Regions from separate parts of the Streptosporangium sp. NPDC020072 genome, predicted to be linked through region 2. Evidence: predicted binding sites of a transcription regulator. Region 2 holds the regulator's gene; each other region holds the start of a gene.
What was found. Region 2 encodes HrcA, which represses chaperone genes, less so after heat shock. Its sites were predicted from a motif close to TTGGCACTCTCNNNNNGAGAGTGCCAA; they were not measured.

Region 1: a site for HrcA is predicted at 2,468-2,494, ahead of ABZ470_RS40615 (von Willebrand factor type A domain-containing protein). Genes of this name have one in related genera too.
Region 3: a site for HrcA is predicted at 1,503-1,529, ahead of groES (co-chaperone GroES). Genes of this name have one in related genera too.
Region 4: a site for HrcA is predicted at 2,171-2,197, ahead of groL (chaperonin GroEL). Genes of this name have one in related genera too.

Annotation. Positions count from the first base shown of each region.
Region 1 covers NZ_JBEYAB010000026.1:53,225-57,804, reverse strand. The annotation lists gene ABZ470_RS40625 (hypothetical protein) at 42-524, shown strand; tRNA gene ABZ470_RS40620 (tRNA-Ala) at 686-758, opposite strand; gene ABZ470_RS40615 (von Willebrand factor type A domain-containing protein) at 877-2,349, opposite strand; gene ABZ470_RS40610 (asparagine synthase-related protein) at 2,605-4,374, shown strand; gene ABZ470_RS40605 (selenium-binding protein SBP56-related protein) at 4,458-4,580, shown strand, end outside.
Region 2 covers NZ_JBEYAB010000003.1:405,056-409,635, forward strand. The annotation lists gene dnaJ (molecular chaperone DnaJ) at 1-958, opposite strand, end outside; gene hrcA (heat-inducible transcriptional repressor HrcA) at 971-1,984, opposite strand; gene ABZ470_RS08310 (hypothetical protein) at 2,180-2,908, shown strand; gene ABZ470_RS08315 (DUF3097 domain-containing protein) at 2,968-3,819, shown strand; gene ABZ470_RS08320 (DUF4870 domain-containing protein) at 3,843-4,367, shown strand; gene hemW (radical SAM family heme chaperone HemW) at 4,380-4,580, opposite strand, start outside.
Region 3 covers NZ_JBEYAB010000015.1:218,202-222,781, forward strand. The annotation lists gene groL (chaperonin GroEL) at 1-1,011, opposite strand, end outside; gene groES (co-chaperone GroES) at 1,102-1,413, opposite strand; gene ABZ470_RS32705 (MarR family transcriptional regulator) at 1,597-2,109, opposite strand; gene ABZ470_RS32710 (NAD(P)/FAD-dependent oxidoreductase) at 2,210-3,550, shown strand; gene ABZ470_RS32715 (Uma2 family endonuclease) at 3,698-4,336, shown strand; gene ABZ470_RS32720 (class I SAM-dependent methyltransferase) at 4,394-4,580, shown strand, end outside.
Region 4 covers NZ_JBEYAB010000021.1:25,993-30,572, reverse strand. The annotation lists gene ABZ470_RS37680 (AAA family ATPase) at 1-195, shown strand, start outside; gene groL (chaperonin GroEL) at 435-2,060, opposite strand; gene ABZ470_RS37670 (cold-shock protein) at 2,384-2,584, opposite strand; gene ABZ470_RS37665 (MoaD/ThiS family protein) at 2,975-3,250, opposite strand; gene thrC (threonine synthase) at 3,272-4,534, opposite strand; SAM riboswitch class I at 4,549-4,580, opposite strand, start outside.

The DNA.
Region 1 (4,580 bases), on a different contig from region 2:
GCCCGGCGTACCGGTCCGTACCGTGAGTTCCGGAGGACACGATGAACGACGAGACGGCCGCGCTGCTCTTCGAGGTGGTCGAACGTCTCCAGCGGAGCATCGCCGCCCGCCACTGCCCGGCGGTCGCGGCCCTCGAAGGCGAGCGGCGGCTCGTGCTCAGCGACTACGACTATCTCCGCGACCCGCGGTCGGCCGTCTCGTTCGAGACGCGGGCGGCCGCCAGGGCTCGGGAGATCAGGGCGACGCGATGGGTCCTCGCCGTCCCCCTGGTCTGGGTCACCGCCTCCGGCACCGTCTACAGCCGGGCCGTGTCCAACCACCCGCTCCGCGAGGGCGAACAGGAGACGATCACCTGGATGAGCTTCCACGAGGGCGACGGCGTGGACTACGGCCGGGTCCCCTACGCGCGCCGCCCCGGCGGGGAGCCCGTGTTCGACACCCCGGAGATGTTCGCCGTGGGCGTGCTCCCGGCCCGGGCCATGCCGGGCCACACGCTCCTTCACACGCTCTTCCCGAACGGCTGACCACCCCTGTGGTCCGCCGGCGGCCGGCCTCCACTGCCGGGTCCACGGTTTCACAGCCATGCCGCGGGGCGCGCGGGGCGGAGACGCAGGCAGGTCATCCGGGCCGGAAAGCGACGAGATCCCGTCCGATCGGACGGGATCTCGTCAACACGCTGTCGCTGTGGAGCTATGGGGATTCGAACCCCAGACCTCCTCCATGCCATGGAGGCGCGCTACCAGCTGCGCCATAGCCCCTTGCGTTTCGCACCGCCCAGCGGCACCACGCCAGTGTATAGGACATCGCACCCTGCTCCGTAACCGGCGAGGTGACCGTCGAGGCCGCCGGGACAGGCCCGCCCCGGCGGCCGTACGGTCAGCCGAGCGACAGGGCGCGGGTGATCAGGGTCGCCAGCTCGGACACCGCGGGGTCCTCCGTCGAGGCCGCCAGACGACCGGCGTGTCCGGCCAGCTCCTCGGTCTCGACCCCGGCGACCGGCCTTCCGGTGCGGAGATACTCGGCGAAGGCCGCGGCGACCACGTCCACCTGGAACCGCGGCGACGACTTCTCCCACGGAGAGGAGACCAGGTCGGCCCGCCCGATGGAGCCGCTGACCTCACCCGGGGCGCGGGTGTCGGGGTCCTGCCAGCGCACGGTCGCGGTGGCGAGCTGGCCGGAGGCGCCCTGGCGCAGCCGTACCTCGTACAGGGCCGTCACCGTGTGACCGGGGCCGACCTCGCCGCCGTCCTTGCTGTCGTCACGGAAGTCCTCGGCCGCGATCCGCCTGTTCTCGTAGCCGATCAGGTTGTAGGACTCGACCGTGGCGGGGTTGAACACGACCTGCGCCTTGGCGTCGCGGGCCCGCAGGTCGAGGGTGGCGGCGAGTTGCTCGACGAACACCTTGCGCGCGTCGTCGACCGAGCTGACGTAGACGGCGGCGCCGTCCCCGTTGTCGGCGAGTTGCTCCATCAGCTGGTCCCCGTAGTCACGGCCGACGCCGACGCACAGCAGGGTGATCTGCTTGCCCGCGTACTCCTCGACCCGGTCCAGGATGCCCTGCCAGCTGGTGTCGCCGTTGTTGGCCAGGCCGTCGGAGAGCAGGATGACCCGGTTGGTCGCCACCGGCCTGAAGGCCTTCGCCGCCTCCTGATACCCGGTGGTCAGCCCCGCCTCCAGGTTCGTCGAGGCCTGTACGGCCAGCCGCTCGACGGCCGCGTCCAGCTCCTGCCGTTCGGTCGCGGGGGTCATGGACAGCACGACCTGGGCCTGGTCGCTGAAGGCGACGATGGAGATCTTGTCCCCGGGCCCGAGCTGTCCGATGAGCCGGTGCAGCGCCTCACGGACCAGGTCGAGTCTGCCGGGTTCGCCCATCGAGCCGGAGACGTCGACCACGAAGGTCAGGTTCGCCGGGCGTCGTTCCCGTGACTGCGCCTGACGGGTGCGCAGACCGACCCTGAGCAGCGCCGTACCGTTGCCGGGCATCCGTGCGCCGTCCAGCTGTACGGAGAAACCGTCGTCCTCGGGTTCCCGGTAGTCCTGGCGGAAGGAGTTGACGAACTCCTCCGGTCTCACCCTGTCCCGCTCCGGGAGCCTGCCCTCCCCGATGGCGCGTCTGGCGTAGTCGTAGGAGGCGGTGTCCACGTCGAGGGCGAAGGTGGAGATCTGGTCGACGGTGGTGTCGTTCATGTCCTTGGACGTGCCGGTGTCGTTCTCGCGTTCCTCGGGTGCCTGGGCGTTCGCGTCGCCCCTGGGCTGGGTGCTGGGCGACCTATTCGCCGAGCTCCCGCAGGCGGCCGTGACCCACAGGGCGAGGACGGCCAGGACGACGGCGAGCGTGCGTGGTTTCATGTTCGCCTCCACAGGGATTCACAGGGATTCGCCGTGATTTATCTGGATTTGCATGGATTCACGGGGACTCGCGGGATTCGCGCGCCATCCCGTACGACGACCCCCTCATGACCTGGGCCTGGCGCTTGACCCAAGCGAGCGCAAACCGTGCCCGGCGCGTGATCGGCCTCTCCCCCCTCGGCACCTCAAGTGACCACACGTTTTCCTCATTAATCAGGCTTCATGCGGAAAAAAGGGGACATAGGATTCGGGATCATGCGCGTGTATCTCGGACTGGCGGCCAAGCGTCCCGAAGCCGGAATTCCCGAGGCGATGCTGCACACCGTGCGCGCCTCGATCGAGACCGCCTTCCCCGTCCCGGCCGAGGTCATCAGACCCCGCGAGTGGCACAGGCCCGGCGTCAGCCTGTTCGCCTGGACCAACGAGCCCGACGACTCCCGGACTCCCCCGCTGCTGGCCACCGGCCACGACAGGGTGACCGGGGTCAACGGCAACCTGGCCGTGCCCGGCGACGTCGACCGGCTCGCGGGCGCCCCCGAACTGAGCGCCGAGGCGGTCGGCGGCTGCTTCTCGGTCTTCCGCGCGACCGGTACCGAACTGGCCGCCGCGACCGCGATCCACCGGGTCTGCCCGGTCTACTACGCCGAGACCCCGGACGTGCACGTGATCGGCAGCAGGGCTCTGCTGGTCAGCCTGGCCGCCTTCGGCGAGCGGATCGAGTGGGACGTGCTCGCCCTGCAGTCGATGATCCGGCAGGGCTACTTCCTGTCCGACGAGACGCCCTACCGGGGGGTCAGCGCGCTGCCGCCCTCCTCGACCGTCACCGTCAGGGGCGGCAGCCGTACGGTCACCGAGGCTCCGCTGCCGGTCGCCGTCGCCGCGCCGTCCTCGGCCAGGCGGCGCAGGGCCCTCATCGGGGGGCTGGCCGACGCCCTGCTGACCTCGGTCGAGCCGCTGCGCGCGGCGGGCGAGCCGGTCAACCTCGCCCTCACCGGCGGCCGGGACAGCAGGCTGGCCGCCGCGGTGCTGCACGCGGCGGGGATTCCGCTGCGCGCGACCACGAACGGCCTCGACAGCCACCCCGACGTGATCCTCGCCGGGCGGATCGCCGGGGCGCTCGGCGTCGAGCACACGGTCATCCCCCCGGCGCGCACCGAGCGCAGGGACGCCGTCCTGGTCGAGCACCCGCTCGCCAGGACCTACGAGACACTGCGGACCTGCGAGGGGATGACCTCGGCCTACGAGTCGATCGTCGGCTACCTGCCGTACAACGCCAGGCCGACCATGTCGGGGCAGAGCGGGGAGGTGTTGCGCGCGGGCAGCTTCCTGCTGCTCCAGAGCGACCTGAGCCCCAAGGCGCTGCGGCGCCGGATCGACACCACCTTCATGCGGGACAAGGCCCTGTTCAGCGCCGAGGCCAACGACCACGCCCGTGAACTGGCCCGCCCCTGGCAGGAGCGCGAGGGGGTCGAGGCCCTCGACCAGATGTACGTCTTCTACCGGATCGGCCGCTGGCAGGCCGGTTCAAGGGCGGGATCACAGCGCCGGGGCGACCCGGTCTGGCCCTTCCTCGACAACCGGGTGGTGCGCGCGGCCCTCGGGCTCGACCAGGCGTGGCGGCTGTCGGAGGAGGTCGTCCACGAGCTCATCACGACCTTCGCCCCGAAACTTCGCCACATCCCCATCGAGGGCAAGCCGTGGCGCTTCACCGCCGACAGGCGCTACTACCCCTGGCAGCGCAAGCCGGGATTCCTGACGGCTCCGAAGACCGGGGGCGGCTGGAGCTGGCGCACCAGCCCGGGTGAGGCGCTGAGCGGCGTGCTGCGCGACCACGTCCTGGAGCACCTCGACCTGCTGGCCCCGATCGTCTCCCCCGACGAGGTCCGCAAGCTGTTCGCCGCGCCCGTGGTCACCAAGCCCGCCCAGGTCTGGCATCTCTACACGGTGGCCACGATGCTGTCGGGCGCGTACCCGGGCAAGGCCCCCGAAGGGCTCGACGAGATCCACGTCCAGGTCCCCTCCTGACCCGGCTACGTAAAATCACCCCTAGACAGCGGAGAGTTTTCCTACAACATTAGTGGGATATTGATCTCGGCCTAGGAGTTCCCGTGGCACTCATTCAGCCCGATCCCACCTTCTATCCGTCGGCCCGTGACGCCATGCAGGCGCCTCGGGAGGAGCTCGCCTACGTCGCCCTGCTGGACGCCGAAGGGCAGGGCCGTCCCGACGGG
Region 2 (4,580 bases):
CGTTGAGGCGCTGGATGCCCTTGCCGTACAGCGGGATGGTCTGCCCGGACTGGGTGCCGGGGCGGACGTCCAGCTCCTCGGCGCCGTCGAGTGTCTCCAGCGTCAGGATCGTGCCGAGCGCGGCGGCGGTCATCGGGATCTGCACGGTGCAGTGCAGGTCGTCGCCGCGGCGCTCGAACGTCTCGTGGGGGCGCTCGACGATCTCCAGGAACAGGTCACCGGGCGGGCCGCCGCCGGGACCGATCTCGCCCTCGCCGGCGAGCTGGATGTGGGTGCCGTCCTCGACGCCCGCGGGGATGCGGACCTTGATGGTCCGCCGGGTGCGGACCCGGCCGTCGCCGGAGCACTCCTGGCAGGGGTTGCGGATGATCGAACCGAACCCGCCGCACTGCGGGCAGGGACGGGAGGTCATGACCTGGCCGAGGAAGGACCGGGTGACCTGGGAGACCTCGCCGCGCCCGTGGCAGACGTCACAGGTGTCGGGGTGGGTGCCCGCCGCCGCACCGGAGCCGGTGCAGACCTCGCACAGGATCGCGGTGTCGACCACCAGCTCGCGGGTCGTGCCGAAGGCCGCCTCCCGCAGGTCGAGCTCGACCCTGATGGTGGCGTTGCGGCCCCTGCGGGCCCGCGAGCGGGGACCGCGCCCCGCGCCGCCGCCCGCCGCGCCGAAGAAGGCGTCCATGATGTCGCTGAAGGGGAAGCCGGCGCCGAAGCCTCCGGCGCCCGCGCCGCCCGAGGAGAACGGGTCGGCGCCCATGTCGTACATCTGACGCTTGTTGGGGTCGGACAGCACCTCGTAGGCCTGGGTGATGTCCTTGAACCGCTCCTGGGTCTCAGGGTCGGGGTTCACATCGGGATGCAGCTCCCTGGCCAGGCGGCGGTAGGCCTTCTTGATCTCCTCCGCGCTGGCGTCGCGCCGCACCCCCAGGGTGCCGTAGTAGTCACTCTTAGTAGCCACTTAGTTGACCTCTTAGGATGCAGCCAGGATCTGGCTGACGTAGCGTGCCACCGCGCGCACCGCGCCCATCGTGACCGGGTAGTCCATACGTGTCGGACCCAGCACACCGAGCCGGGCCAGTTGCTTGCCACCCGAACCGTATCCGGCGGCGACGATGGATGTGCCCTGGAGACCCGTGTAGGGGTTCTCCGAGCCGATGCGCACCGTCAGCGCCGACAGGTCCGAGGTCTCACCGAGCAGGCGCATGAGCACCACCTGCTCCTCCAGGGCCTCCAGCACGTCGCGGAGCCCGACGGTGAAGTCGGCCCCCGCGAGATTGGCGGCCCCGGCGAAAACGATCTTCTCATCATGCCGGTCCACAAGGGACTCAAGCAGGACCGAAAGGATGGTGGCCGCGACGGGCCTGTCCTCGGCGGGCAGCCGTTCTGGCAGGTCGGCGACCATGTCGGGAACACTGGCCAGCCCGCAGCCGTCCAGGCAGGCGTTGAGCACCGCGCGCAGGTGCGCCACGCGGTTGTCGTCGATGACCTCCTGCAGCTCCACCACGCGCTGCTCGACCCGCCCGGTGTTGGTGATGAGCACGAACATCAGGCGGTGCTCGTTCAGCGGGACCAGCTCGACGTGGCGGACCTTGGAGTTGGAGATCGTGGGGTACTGGACCACGGCGACCTGACGGGTCAGCTGGGCCAGCAGCCGTACCGTGCGCATCACGACGTCGTCGAGGTCGACGGCGCCCGCGAGGAAGCTCTCGATGGCCCTCCTCTCCGCGCCGGACAGCGGCTTCACCTGGGAGAGGCGGTCGACGAACAGCCGGTAGCCCTTGTCCGTCGGCACCCGGCCCGCGCTGGTGTGGGGCTGGGCGATGTAGCCCTGCTCCTCCAGCACCGCCATGTCGTTGCGGATGGTCGCGGGGGACACACCCAGGTTGTGACGCTCCGCGAGAGCCTTCGAGCCGACCGGCTCATTGGTGGACACGTAGTCCTCGACGATGGCGCGTAGGACCGCCAGCTTGCGGTCGTCAACCAACGTGCTCACCTCCTACCTGCGCTCGGACGGGAAACGCCAGGTCTGGCACTCGGTGTTCCCGAGTGCCAAGTGTACGGCTCCAGCCCGGGGGGTGCGATAACACGGCACCAGGATGGGCGGGAGCGGGTCCTGGAGCAAGCCATTGTCAAGTCAGCTGCTATCGCTATCCAAGTGGTAAGGGCCACAATTAGGTATATGTCCAATGATTTCGGATCCCCTTCGGGTTACGGCACCCCCCAGCAGCCGTACGGCCAGCCCCACCAGCAGCAACAGCAGTACCAGCAGGGCGGCCCCTCCTTCGGCTACCCGCCCCCGGGATACGGCGCCCCCCAGGGCCCGCCGCCGAAGGTGAAGCCCAGCGTCGGCTGGATCGTCGGCGTGTGGCTGCTCTTCGTGCTGAGCGTGATCATTGGCTTCGTCGGTTTCGCGGGCGGTCTCTTCAACGCGGTCACCGAAGCCGCCCCGACCTCCTCCTTCGGCCCCGACCAGAAGACGACCGTCAGCATCGACCCGGCGAACAAGCCCGCCATCTACGTCGCCGCGGCCAAGGGCACGAACTTCGAGTGCCAGATCGAGGGCGCCCCGGGAACCGTCAAGCTCCAGCGGCCGAGCTTCCAGCAGACCGTCACCGCCGACGGGCAGCTGTGGGAGCTCGCCCTGCGGATCGGGGTGGACAAGGCGGGCGACTACCCGATCACCTGCACCACCTCGGGCGGGGTCGACGCCAAGTTCGGCGTGGGCAAGGAGATCGTGGCCGACTCGGTGATCAGCGGCACGCTGATGCTGTTCGGCGTGCCGGGGATCGGGTTCCTGCTGGCCGTCATCGTGACGATCGTCGTGCTGGTCAAGCGCAGCGGCGCCCGCAAGCGCCAGGCCGCGGCCGCGGCGGCCCAGTGGGGACAGCCTGGAGCCTACGGCAGGTGAGGCCCGCTCTTTGCTACCGTCCCACGTGATCCCCTGCGAGAGGTGGCTGACGGCCGGTGATGTACGAGCGTGACGTGCTGGCGGGAAACTGGCGTCGTCCCCTCAAGGGGAAGATCCCCCAGGTCCCCGCCGAGCCCGACCTGGTCGTCGAGGACGCCGAGAGCGGCTTCTGCGGCGCCGTGGTCGCCTGCGACAAGGAGGCCGTCACCCTGGAGGACCGCTTCGGGCGGCGGCGCCTGTTCCCGCTCGACCCGGCCGCGTTCCTCCTCGAAGGCAGGACGGTGACCCTGGTACGGCCCGCCGCCGCGTCTCCGGGCTCCCGGGGACCCCAGGGGCCCCAGGGGCCCCAGGGGCCACGGCGCAGCGCCTCCGGCTCCATCGCGGTCGAGGGCCTGCGGGCCCGGGTCGCCAGGGAGAGCCGGATCTACGTGGAGGGCGTGCACGACGCCGCGCTGGTCGAGAAGGTCTGGGGACACGACCTGCGCGTCGAGGGCGTCGTGGTCGAGTACCTCGAGGGCGTCGACCACCTCCCCGAGATCGTCGCGGAGTTCGGGCCCGGCCCTGAGCGTCGTCTCGGTGTGCTCGTCGACCATCTGGTCGCCGGGTCCAAGGAGAGCCGGATAGCGGCCGAGGTCTCCTCGCCCCACGTGCTGGTCGCCGGGCACCCGTTCGTGGACGTCTGGCAGGCCGTCAAACCGTCGGCGCTGAGGATCGCCGCCTGGCCCCGGGTTCCGCGCGGCCTGCCGTGGAAGGAGGGCGTCATCGCCGCCCTCGGATGGGGGGTCGATCCCGCGGAGGCCTGGCGCCGCATCCTCGGATCGGTCACCACCTACGCCGATCTCGAACCGGAGCTCCTCGGCCCGGTCGAGCGGCTGATCGACTTCGTGACCGACCCCGCCCAGGACGACTGACCCACCCCATCGAGGAGACGGCCATGAGCGACAATCCCGAGCGGTTCCCGCACGAGGAGCACCCCCGGCCTGGGTACGGAGCGTGGCCCGGCCCTCAGCCCGGCCCCCCTCCAGGCCCTCCCCCCGGGCAGGGATACCAGGGGTACCCGCCCCAGGGCGGCTGGCCGTACGGTCACCAGGGGTACGGTGTGCCCGGTTACGGCGGTTACGGCGGGCAGGGCCCGCGTCCGGGCACCGACGACACGACCATGGCGATGCTCGCCCACCTGCTGGGCCTGCTGACCTCGTTCGTCGGTCCGCTGGTGCTCTACCTCGCCAAGCGGGACGAGGCCCCCTACGTGCGGGCCCAGGCGGCCGAGGCGCTGAACTTCCAGCTCACCCTGATGATCGCCTATCTGGTCTCCTGGATGCTGGCCTTCGTGCTGATCGGCTTCCTGCTGATGCCGCTGGTCTGGATCGGCTCACTCATCCTGATGATCATCGCCGCCGTCGCGGCCAACCGCGGAGAGAGCTACCGTTACCCGCTGAACATCCGGTTCGTGAGCTGAGTCCCGTACCGGTCAGGTCAGGTCGCGCACCAGGGCGTCGGCCAGCAGGCGGCCCCGCAGCGTGAGCACCGCCCGCCCGGTCTTGAACGGCTCCACTTCGAGCAGGCCGTCCGCCAGGGCTCTGGCGACGACCCTCGGCCTGTCCAGCTCGCGAAGCGGGAAGCCCGCGGAGAGTCTCAGCTCCAGCATCAGGCGCTCGACCGCCCTGTCCTG
Region 3 (4,580 bases), on a different contig from region 2:
CGCGTCGCCCGCGCCGTCCACGACCGTGGTGCTGTCCTTGGTGATCACGACACGGCGGGCCGTGCCGAGGACCTCCAGGCCGACGTGCTCCAGCTTGAGGCCGACCTCCTCGCTGACGACCTCGCCACCGGTGAGGATGGCGATGTCCTGCAGCATGGCCTTGCGGCGGTCACCGAAGCCGGGGGCCTTGACCGCGACCGAGGTGAAGGTGCCGCGGATCTTGTTGGTGACCAGGACGGCCAGGGCCTCGCCCTCGACGTCTTCGGCGATGACGAGCAGCGCCTTCTTGGTCTGCGCGACCTTCTCCAGCAGCGGCAGGAAGTCCGCGACCGAAGCGATCTTGTTCTGGTTGATCAGGATGTAGGGGTCTTCGAGAACCGCCTCCATCCGCTCCTGGTCGGTCACCATGTAGGGCGAAAGGTAACCCTTGTCGAACTGGAGACCCTCGGTGAACTCCAGTTCGAGGCCCATGGTGTTGGACTCTTCGACGGTGATGACGCCGTCCTTGCCGACCTTGTCGAACGCCTCGGCGATCAGCTCACCGATCTTGGCGTCCTGCGCGGAGATCGTCGCCACGTGGGCGATCTCCTTCTTGTCCTCGACCGGCCTGGCCGAGTCGATCAGCTTGTCGCTGACGGCCTTGGCGGCCAGGTCGATGCCGCGCTTGAGGGACAGCGGCTGGGCGCCGGCCGCGACGTTGCGCAGGCCCTCGCGGACCATCGCCTGGGCGAGGACGGTCGCGGTGGTCGTGCCGTCACCGGCGACGTCGTTGGTCTTGGTCGCGACCTCCTTGGCGAGCTGGGCGCCGAGGTTCTCGTACGGCTTCTCCAGCTCGACCTCACGCGCGATGGTGACACCGTCGTTGGTGATGGTCGGCGCGCCGAACTTCTTGTCGATGACGACATTGCGGCCACGGGGGCCGAGGGTCACCTTGACCGCGTCGGCGAGGGCGTTGACACCACGCTCAAGAGCGCGGCGCGCGTCCTCCTCGAAGGACAGGATCTTGGGCATTGTGGTCCTCTCTGAAAGCACGTCGGCGCATCAAAGCCCCGGGCGCTCGCGCGACCCGGGGCTCGATACGTCATCTCTGCGAAGTGTCGGTTACTTCTCGATGATGGCGAGCACGTCACGGGCGGAGAGCACGAGGTACTCCTCGCCGCCGTACTTCACCTCGGTGCCGCCGTACTTGCTGTAGAGGACGACGTCGCCCTCCTTGACGTCGAGCGGAATGCGCTTGTCGCCGTCCTCGTCCCAGTTGCCAGGGCCGACAGCGAGGACCTTGCCCTCCTGCGGCTTCTCCTTGGCGGTGTCCGGGATGACGAGACCGGAAGCAGTGGTCTGCTCGGCCTCAAGCGGCTGGACCACGATGCGGTCGCCGAGCGGCTTAACGGGAACCTTGGTGGCGGTCGTCACGTCGGACCTCCCCTTCAGATTTGAATGATCTAGAAGAGGCGACCAGCGGTCTGCCGTCGCGGGTGTCAGACCTGCCTCGTCGCGTATGTTTGGCACTCTCACCGGGAGAGTGCCAATACGGAACAGTATGCAAGGAGGCCTTGACAGTCAACACGAACCGCCTCCGCACTGGGTACGCGAACCTCAAACCCTGCGCCGCCCCGCCGCGGGCAGGCCTCTGACCCGCGCGATCTCGGCCTCGTACAGCTCCCGCGAACCGCGCAGGAAACCCAGCACGAAACGGATCTCCTCATCGGAGTAACCCGAGATCAGCCGCCTCCCCCGTTCGACGACGGGACCGTACAGCTCCTCGACCTTCGCGAGGGTCTCGGGGGTGGCGCGCACGACCACCTTCCTGCGGTCCCCGGGATCGGGGGAGCGCGTCAGGTATCCGGCCCGTTCGAGGCGGTCGAGCATCGCGGTGACGCTGCCCGTGGTGAGCCCCAGGCCCGTCCCGAGGACGCTGGGTGTGACGTTCCCCTCAACCCCCTCGCGCACCAGGATCTCCAGGCAGCGCAGGTCGGTCCTGTTCACCCCGAGGTGGATCGCGACCGCCTCGTCGAAGGCGTCGACGGCCGTCTGACCCGCCTGGACCTCCCGCCCCAGCTCCGCCCTGAGAGCGCCGTCCCCATGCGCGGGACCATTTTCCCTTGACATTCAAGCCTCTCGACCATCAAGCTAAATATGCCTCGAACATCAAGATACATGGCGTTCGAGGAGAACACCCCTGTCCAGACCCGTCCTCCAAGGGAGACCCGTGTCCCCTCTCCACGTGATCGTCATCGGTGCGGGCACCGGCGGAATGTGCCTGGCCCACGGCCTGCGGCGCGCCGGGATCTCGGTCGCGGTCTACGAACGCGACCGCACCCGCGCCGACGGCGTGCACGGCTACCGCGTCGGCATCGACCCGACGGGCAACCAGGCGCTCCGCGAGTGCCTGCCCCCCGAGTTGTTCGACACCTACACCGCCACCTGCGCCAGGACGCCCGCCCACTTCAACGTGCTGACCGAACGGCGCAGGACGGTCGCCTCCTTCCGGCTGCCGGAGAGCACCGACCCGGTCCACAGCGAACGCTCGGTCTCCCGGATGACCCTGCGCCAGGTGCTGCTCACCGGGATGGACGACGTCGTGCGCTTCGGCAAGACCTTCACCCACTACGAGCACGGCGCCGACGGCACCGTGACCGCCTTCTTCGACGACGGCACCTCGGCCACCGGCGACCTGCTCGTCGCCGCCGACGGCACCGGCTCCAGGGTCCGCAGGCAGTACCTCCCGCACGCGAAGGTCAGGGACACCGGGGTGATCGCGGTCTCCGCCAAGGTCGCGGTGACCCCGGAGACCAGGGCGCTGCTGCCCGAGGAGGTCTTCAACGGGATCTCCGCCACCTTCGCCCCGAAGGGCCAGTTCTGCATCTGGCACGTCATGGAGTTCAAGTGGGACCGCGACGGCGAGGTCAAGCACGGCGTCGGCGGCAACGACGCGGAGCTGATCGCGCGCTGGCCCGGCCTGCTGTACGACAACACCCGCGACTACATCAACTGGGGCTTCTCCGCCTCGGCCCGCAGGTTCCCGCCCGGGGTGATGGACCTGCGCGGCGAGGATCTCAAACGGGTGGTCCTGGACATGACGCCCAACTGGCATCCGGACCTGCGCGCGCTGTTCCGGGCCGCCGACCCGGGCAGCTGCTTCCCCATCGCCATCCGCACCTCCGAGCCGGTGGACCCATGGGAGACCACCAACGTCACCCTGCTCGGCGACGCCGTGCACACCATGACCCCCGGGCGGGGCGTCGGCGCCAACACCGCCCTGCGCGACGCGATGCTCCTGACCAGGTGGCTCATCACCGTCCGTGACGGCACCCCGCTGCTGGACGCCGTCGCCGCCTACGAGGCGGAGATGATCCCGTACGGCTTCGCCCGCGTCGCCGACTCCCTCGCCCAGAACGGCACCAACGGCGACGACCTGCTGCACAGGCCGGTCGTCGGCCGGGCGGTCCTGGCGGCCAACCGGACGTTCTTCCGCGCGGTCGGCCGGATCCCGGCGCTGCGCAGGAGGTTCGTCGACGCCCTCGTGGCCTACCGCGCCGCGGACGCCTGAGGACCTTCACCCCGATTCCCGCGCTTCGGGGCGACACCGGGACGCTCATCGGGGAACATACGACTTCGGGAACATACGAGCGAGCACCGGGGGGAACGCGACCCGATGGCTACGAACGGTGACGGGAAAGACGCTACGGTGAGCGATGTGACCAGCACGCTGAGCGAGGAGACGAGCGCAACGCGCGAGGTCGGCGAGCTTCTCGCCAACTGGCCCTATCCGCCGCCCGGCGGATGGACGGCCGACGACCTCGACCGGCTTCCCCAGGAGGGCCCCCACGGCGAGCCGGACTTCTTCAAGCACGTCGAACTCGTCGATGGAGCCCTCATCTTCATGTCCCCCCAGAAGCGTTTCCACGAGCACGTCCTGTACGGCCTGCGGACCTGCCTCAACGTTCAGGCACCCAGGCACCTGAAGGCCGTGACCCAGATGGACGTCGTGCTCGGCCCCCGGCAGCGGCCGTGCCCGGATGTCCTGATCATCGACAGTGAGGTGGCGAAGGACAGGTCCCGAACGGCCTACACCCCCGAGGAGGTGCACCTCGTCATCGAGGTCGTCTCCCCGGAGTCCGAGCTGCGTGACCGTGACGTGAAGCCGAAACGCTACGCCGCCGCGGGCATCCCGCACTTCTGGCTGGTGGAGAACAACGCCGACGAGCCCGTGGTCTACGTCTACGAACTCGACCCGGTGAATCAGGGCTACGCCATCACCGGCATCCACCATGGACGCCTCAAGCTCGCCGACCCCTTCCCCATCGACGTCGATCTTGGCGAACTACCCGACTGACCGCCCTGCTGGGCTGAGGAGAGGCTCCATCCGTCCGAGGCGGTAGCGTCGGGCGGTGTGGAGCTTGACTCGTTCCTGGAGCTGTTGACACCCCGAGGCCAGGAGGCCCTGGCCGCCGCCGGAGCCGCGGGAGACGACCCGGTCGCGGCGGTCACCCGGCTCAGGAAGACCTACGACGCCGACCTGACCTCCGCGGCGCTCACCCAGGCGGGGCTCAGACGCCGCGCCGTGGAGAAGTTCGGCG
Region 4 (4,580 bases), on a different contig from region 2:
GAGGAGCACCGGCTCCTGGTGATCCCCGCGAGCCTGGCCAAGGGCCTGGAGTACGACCACGTCATCGTGGTCGAGCCCGCCGACATCGTGGCCGCGGAACCACGCGGCCTCGCCCGTCTCTACGTGGTTCTGACCAGGGCGGTGACCTCGCTGACCGTCCTGCACACCGGCGACCTGCCCGCCCAGCTCCGCTGACCGGTTCCCCCGGCGGGCCGTGAAAGTCCGTCCGGCCGAAAAGGCCACCCCTCCCGAAGGCCCTGGCAGCCGGAAACGTCCGGTCTCCGAACGCGGCGGCCGTGAAACGCACGCCCGGCCCGGGTAAAACACCTGGCCGACCGGAAAGGCCCGCCTTACGGGCCGGTGAGAAATCGGGTGGAAAACAAAAAGGGGCGACCCCGACACCTCGGGGTCGCCTCTTTTGGGAAAGCTCCGGACTAGAAGTCCATGTCGCCGCCGCCGGGAACGGCGGGAGCGGCACCGGCCTTCTCGGGCTTCTCGGCGATGACGGCCTCGGTCGTCAGGAACAGCGCCGCGATCGAGGCGGCGTTCTGCAGCGCCGAACGGGTCACCTTCGCCGGGTCGATGATGCCCGACTCGAACAGGTTGACGTACTCGCCCGTGGCGGCGTTCAGGCCCTCGCCGGGGGTCAGGTTGCGCACCTTCTCCACCACGACGCCGCCCTCAAGGCCGGCGTTGACCGCGATCTGCTTCAGCGGCTCCTCAAGAGCCTTGCGCACGATCGCAGCACCGGTGGCCTCGTCCCCGGCCAGTTCGAGCTTGTCGAACGCCTTGGCGCCGGCCTGCAGCAGCGCCACGCCACCGCCGGGCACGATGCCCTCCTCGACGGCCGCCTTGGCGTTACGCACGGCGTCCTCGATGCGGTGCTTGCGCTCCTTGAGCTCGACCTCGGTCGCCGCACCGGCCTTGATGACCGCCACGCCACCGGCCAGCTTGGCCAGGCGCTCCTGCAGCTTCTCGCGGTCGTAGTCGGAGTCGGTGTTGTCGATCTCGGCACGGATCTGGTTGACCCGGCCCGCGATCTGCTCGGCGTCACCGGCACCGTCGACGATCGTCGTCTCGTCCTTGGTGACGATGACCTGACGAGCGCGGCCGAGCTGGTCGAGCGTGGTGGACTCCAGCTTCAGACCGAGGTCCTCGCTGATGACCTGGGCGCCGGTCAGGATGCCGATGTCGCCCAGCATGGCCTTGCGGCGGTCGCCGAAGCCCGGAGCCTTGACGGCGACCGAGCGGAACAGGCCGCGGATCTTGTTGACGACCAGGGTCGCCAGCGCCTCGCCCTCGATGTCCTCGGCGATGATCAGCAGCGGCTTGCCGGCCTGCACGACCTTGTCGAGGACCGGGAGCAGGTCCTTGTTCGCGGAGATCTTGGAGTTGACGACGAGGACGTAGGGGTCGTCGAGGACGGCCTCCATGCGCTCCGGGTCGGTCACGAAGTAGGGCGAGATGTAACCCTTGTCGAAGCGCATGCCCTCGGTGAGCTCAAGCTCAAGGCCGAAGGTGTTGCTCTCCTCGACGGTGATGACGCCTTCCTTGCCGACCTTGTCCATCGCCTCGGCGATCATCTCGCCGATCTGCGGGTCACCCGCGGAGATGGAGGCCGTGGAGGCGATCTGTGCCTTCGTCTCCACGTCCTTGGCCAGCTTGGAGAGCTCCTCGGAGACACGCTCGACGGCGGCCTCGATGCCCTTCTTCAGGGACATGGGGTTGGCGCCCGCGGCTACGTTGCGCAGGCCCTCGCGGACCAGCGCCTGAGCAAGCACGGTGGCCGTGGTGGTGCCGTCACCCGCGACATCGTCGGTCTTCTTGGCGACTTCCTTTACGAGCTCGGCCCCGATCTTCTCCCACGGGTCCTCAAGCTCGATCTCCTTGGCGATGGAGACACCGTCGTTGGTGATCGTGGGGGCGCCCCACTTCTTCTCCAGCACGACGTTGCGGCCCTTGGGGCCGAGGGTCACCTTGACAGCGTCCGCGAGCTGGTTCATGCCACGCTCGAGACCGCGCCTGGCGTCCTCGTCAAACGAGATCATCTTGGCTGCCATACGGCTAGACCTCCCAAACACAGGGTGGCTTGCACCAGACCGAGGCGACGCCCGCGACGGCATACGGGCCCGCGACTCCGTTCGGCGGGCCCCATCGTCTCGATCCAGGTTTGGCACTCTCCAATGAGGAGTGCTAACCACTGTTTAGCACTCTCCCCCGACGAGTGCAAGCCAAGGACCTTTGACCTGAGTGTCAGCTTAGGCGAAGGCCCGGCCCGCCGATGGGAGCGACGAGCCGGGCCGACATGCCGAGGGCGATCCGCGCGAACTGCGCTGCCGCGGGATGCGCCAGCGGGTTCCCGACGAGCTGACGGAGGACGAGATCAGACCGTCCGGACCGATTCCGCCTGAGGTCCCTTCTGTCCCTGCGTGATCTCGAACTCGACCCTCTGGCCCTGTTCGAGCGCACGGTAGCCATCCATCATGATCGCGGAGTAATGGACGAAAACATCCTTACCACCGTCTACCGCGATGAAGCCGTAGCCCTTGTCCGCGTTGAACCATTTGACGGTGCCTTGCGCCACTTCCGACTCCTCTTACTGGGCTTGAGGACGTCGCCCATTCCTCTCGCGAGGTCCTCAATCTCCGAGGCGGAGACATCGCCTACGTCGATCGCCCTCGACCATACCTGTGAGAGCCCGTGGGGCAACAGAGTCAACCAGCAAACTACCGCTTTACGGACGCATTCAACACGCCAACATAGTTTTGCTATCACTACTAGTTAGTTAAATATTACATTATGTCTTCGCACAAAAATGTGAGCTTGCATCACAAAAGACGACACCCGCACGCGGCCAGGCCGGTGCGGGTGTCGTGAGGGTGTTCCGGGGGCGCCGTTCCATGACAGTGGACGACACCGGGACCCGGGAGGCCGTCCAGGGCCCGCCCAGGGCCCCGCGCGGCCTCCGCCGGGATCAGCCTCCGGCGACCGCCGGAATGATGGAGACCTGAACGCCGGACGGCGTCACCGTGTCGAGGTTGTCGGCGAAACGGACATCCTCATCACCGACATAGACGTTCACAAAACGGCGAATCTTGCCCGTTTCATCGAGAATACGGGCACCGATCCCGGGGAAGTCGGCGTCGAGCTTCTGCAGAACCTCACGCAGGGTCCCGCCCTCGCCGTTCACCTCGGCCGCGCCGCCGGTGTACGTACGGAGAATCGTCGGAATCCGTACAGAAACACTCATAATTCAGTACCTTTCAGAGCTCTAGGCGACGACAGCGCGGAACGCGTCGAGTGAGGGCCGGATGACAGCGGTGGGACGTGCCTGGTCAGCGACCACGTCAAGGGTCTTCAGGCCGTCACCTGTGTTGAGGACCACGGTCTCCGCGTCGGGGTCGAGCCGACCCGACTCGACCAGCTTGCGCAGCACCCCGACGGTGACACCGCCCGCCGTCTCGGCGAAGATGCCCTCCGTCCTGGCGAGCAGGCGGATGGCGTCCACGATCTCGGGGTCGGTGACGTCCTCGACCCCACCGCCGGTGCGCCTGGCGATGTCGAGCACGTAGGGCCCGTCAGCCGGGTTGCCGATGGCCAGCGACTTGGCGATCGTGTCGGGCTTGACGGGGCGGATCACGTCGTGGCCCGCCTTGTAGGCCGCGGAGACCGGGGAGCACCCCTCGGCCTGGGCGCCGAAGATCTTGTACGGCGTGTCCTCGACGAGACCGAGGGCGATCAGCTCCTTGAACGCCTTGTCGATCTTCGTGAGCTGGGAGCCGGAGGCGACCGGGATGACGATCTGGTCGGGGATCCGCCAGCCGAGCTGCTCGGCGATCTCGTAGGCCAGGGTCTTGGAGCCCTCGGCGTAGTAGGGCCTGAGGTTGACGTTGACGAAGCCCCACTTGTCGCCGAGCTCGTCACCGATGAGCTCGGAGCAGAAGCGGTTGACGTCGTCGTAGGTGCCGTCGATGCCGATCAGCTTGCCGCCGTACACGGAGGCCATGACGATCTTGCCCTGTTCGAGGTCGGCGGGGATGAACACGCAGGCGTCGAGCCCGGTCCTGGCGGCGGCGGAGGTCACCGCGCCCGCCAGGTTGCCGGTCGAGGAGCAGGACAGGGTGTGGAAGCCGAAGTTCCTGGCCGCCTCGACGGCGATGGCGACCACGCGGTCCTTGAAGGAGTGCGTGGGGTTGCCCGAGTCGTCCTTCACGTGCAGCGAGCGCAGGCCCAGCTCACGCGCCAGGTTGTCGGCCTTGACGAGCCTGGTCCAGCCGGGCTCGGTGTTGGGCTTGGAGGCGACGTCCGCCGGGACGGGCAGGAGGGAGCGGTAGCGCCAGATGTTGGCCGGCCCCTGCGAGATCTGTTCCCGGGTGACGTTCCCGAAGTCGTAGGCGATCTCAAGGGGCCCGAAACACTCGATACAGGCGAAGCTGGGACCGAGGTCGTAGCGGGCACCACACTCACGACAGGAGAGAGCGACGGCGGGACCGAAGTCAAGAGCGGTGGTGGTTGCGGTGTTCGCGAGCGCCATGAAGCGAGGCCTTTCCCTCATCTTCGTCTGCGACCACCCTGGTCAC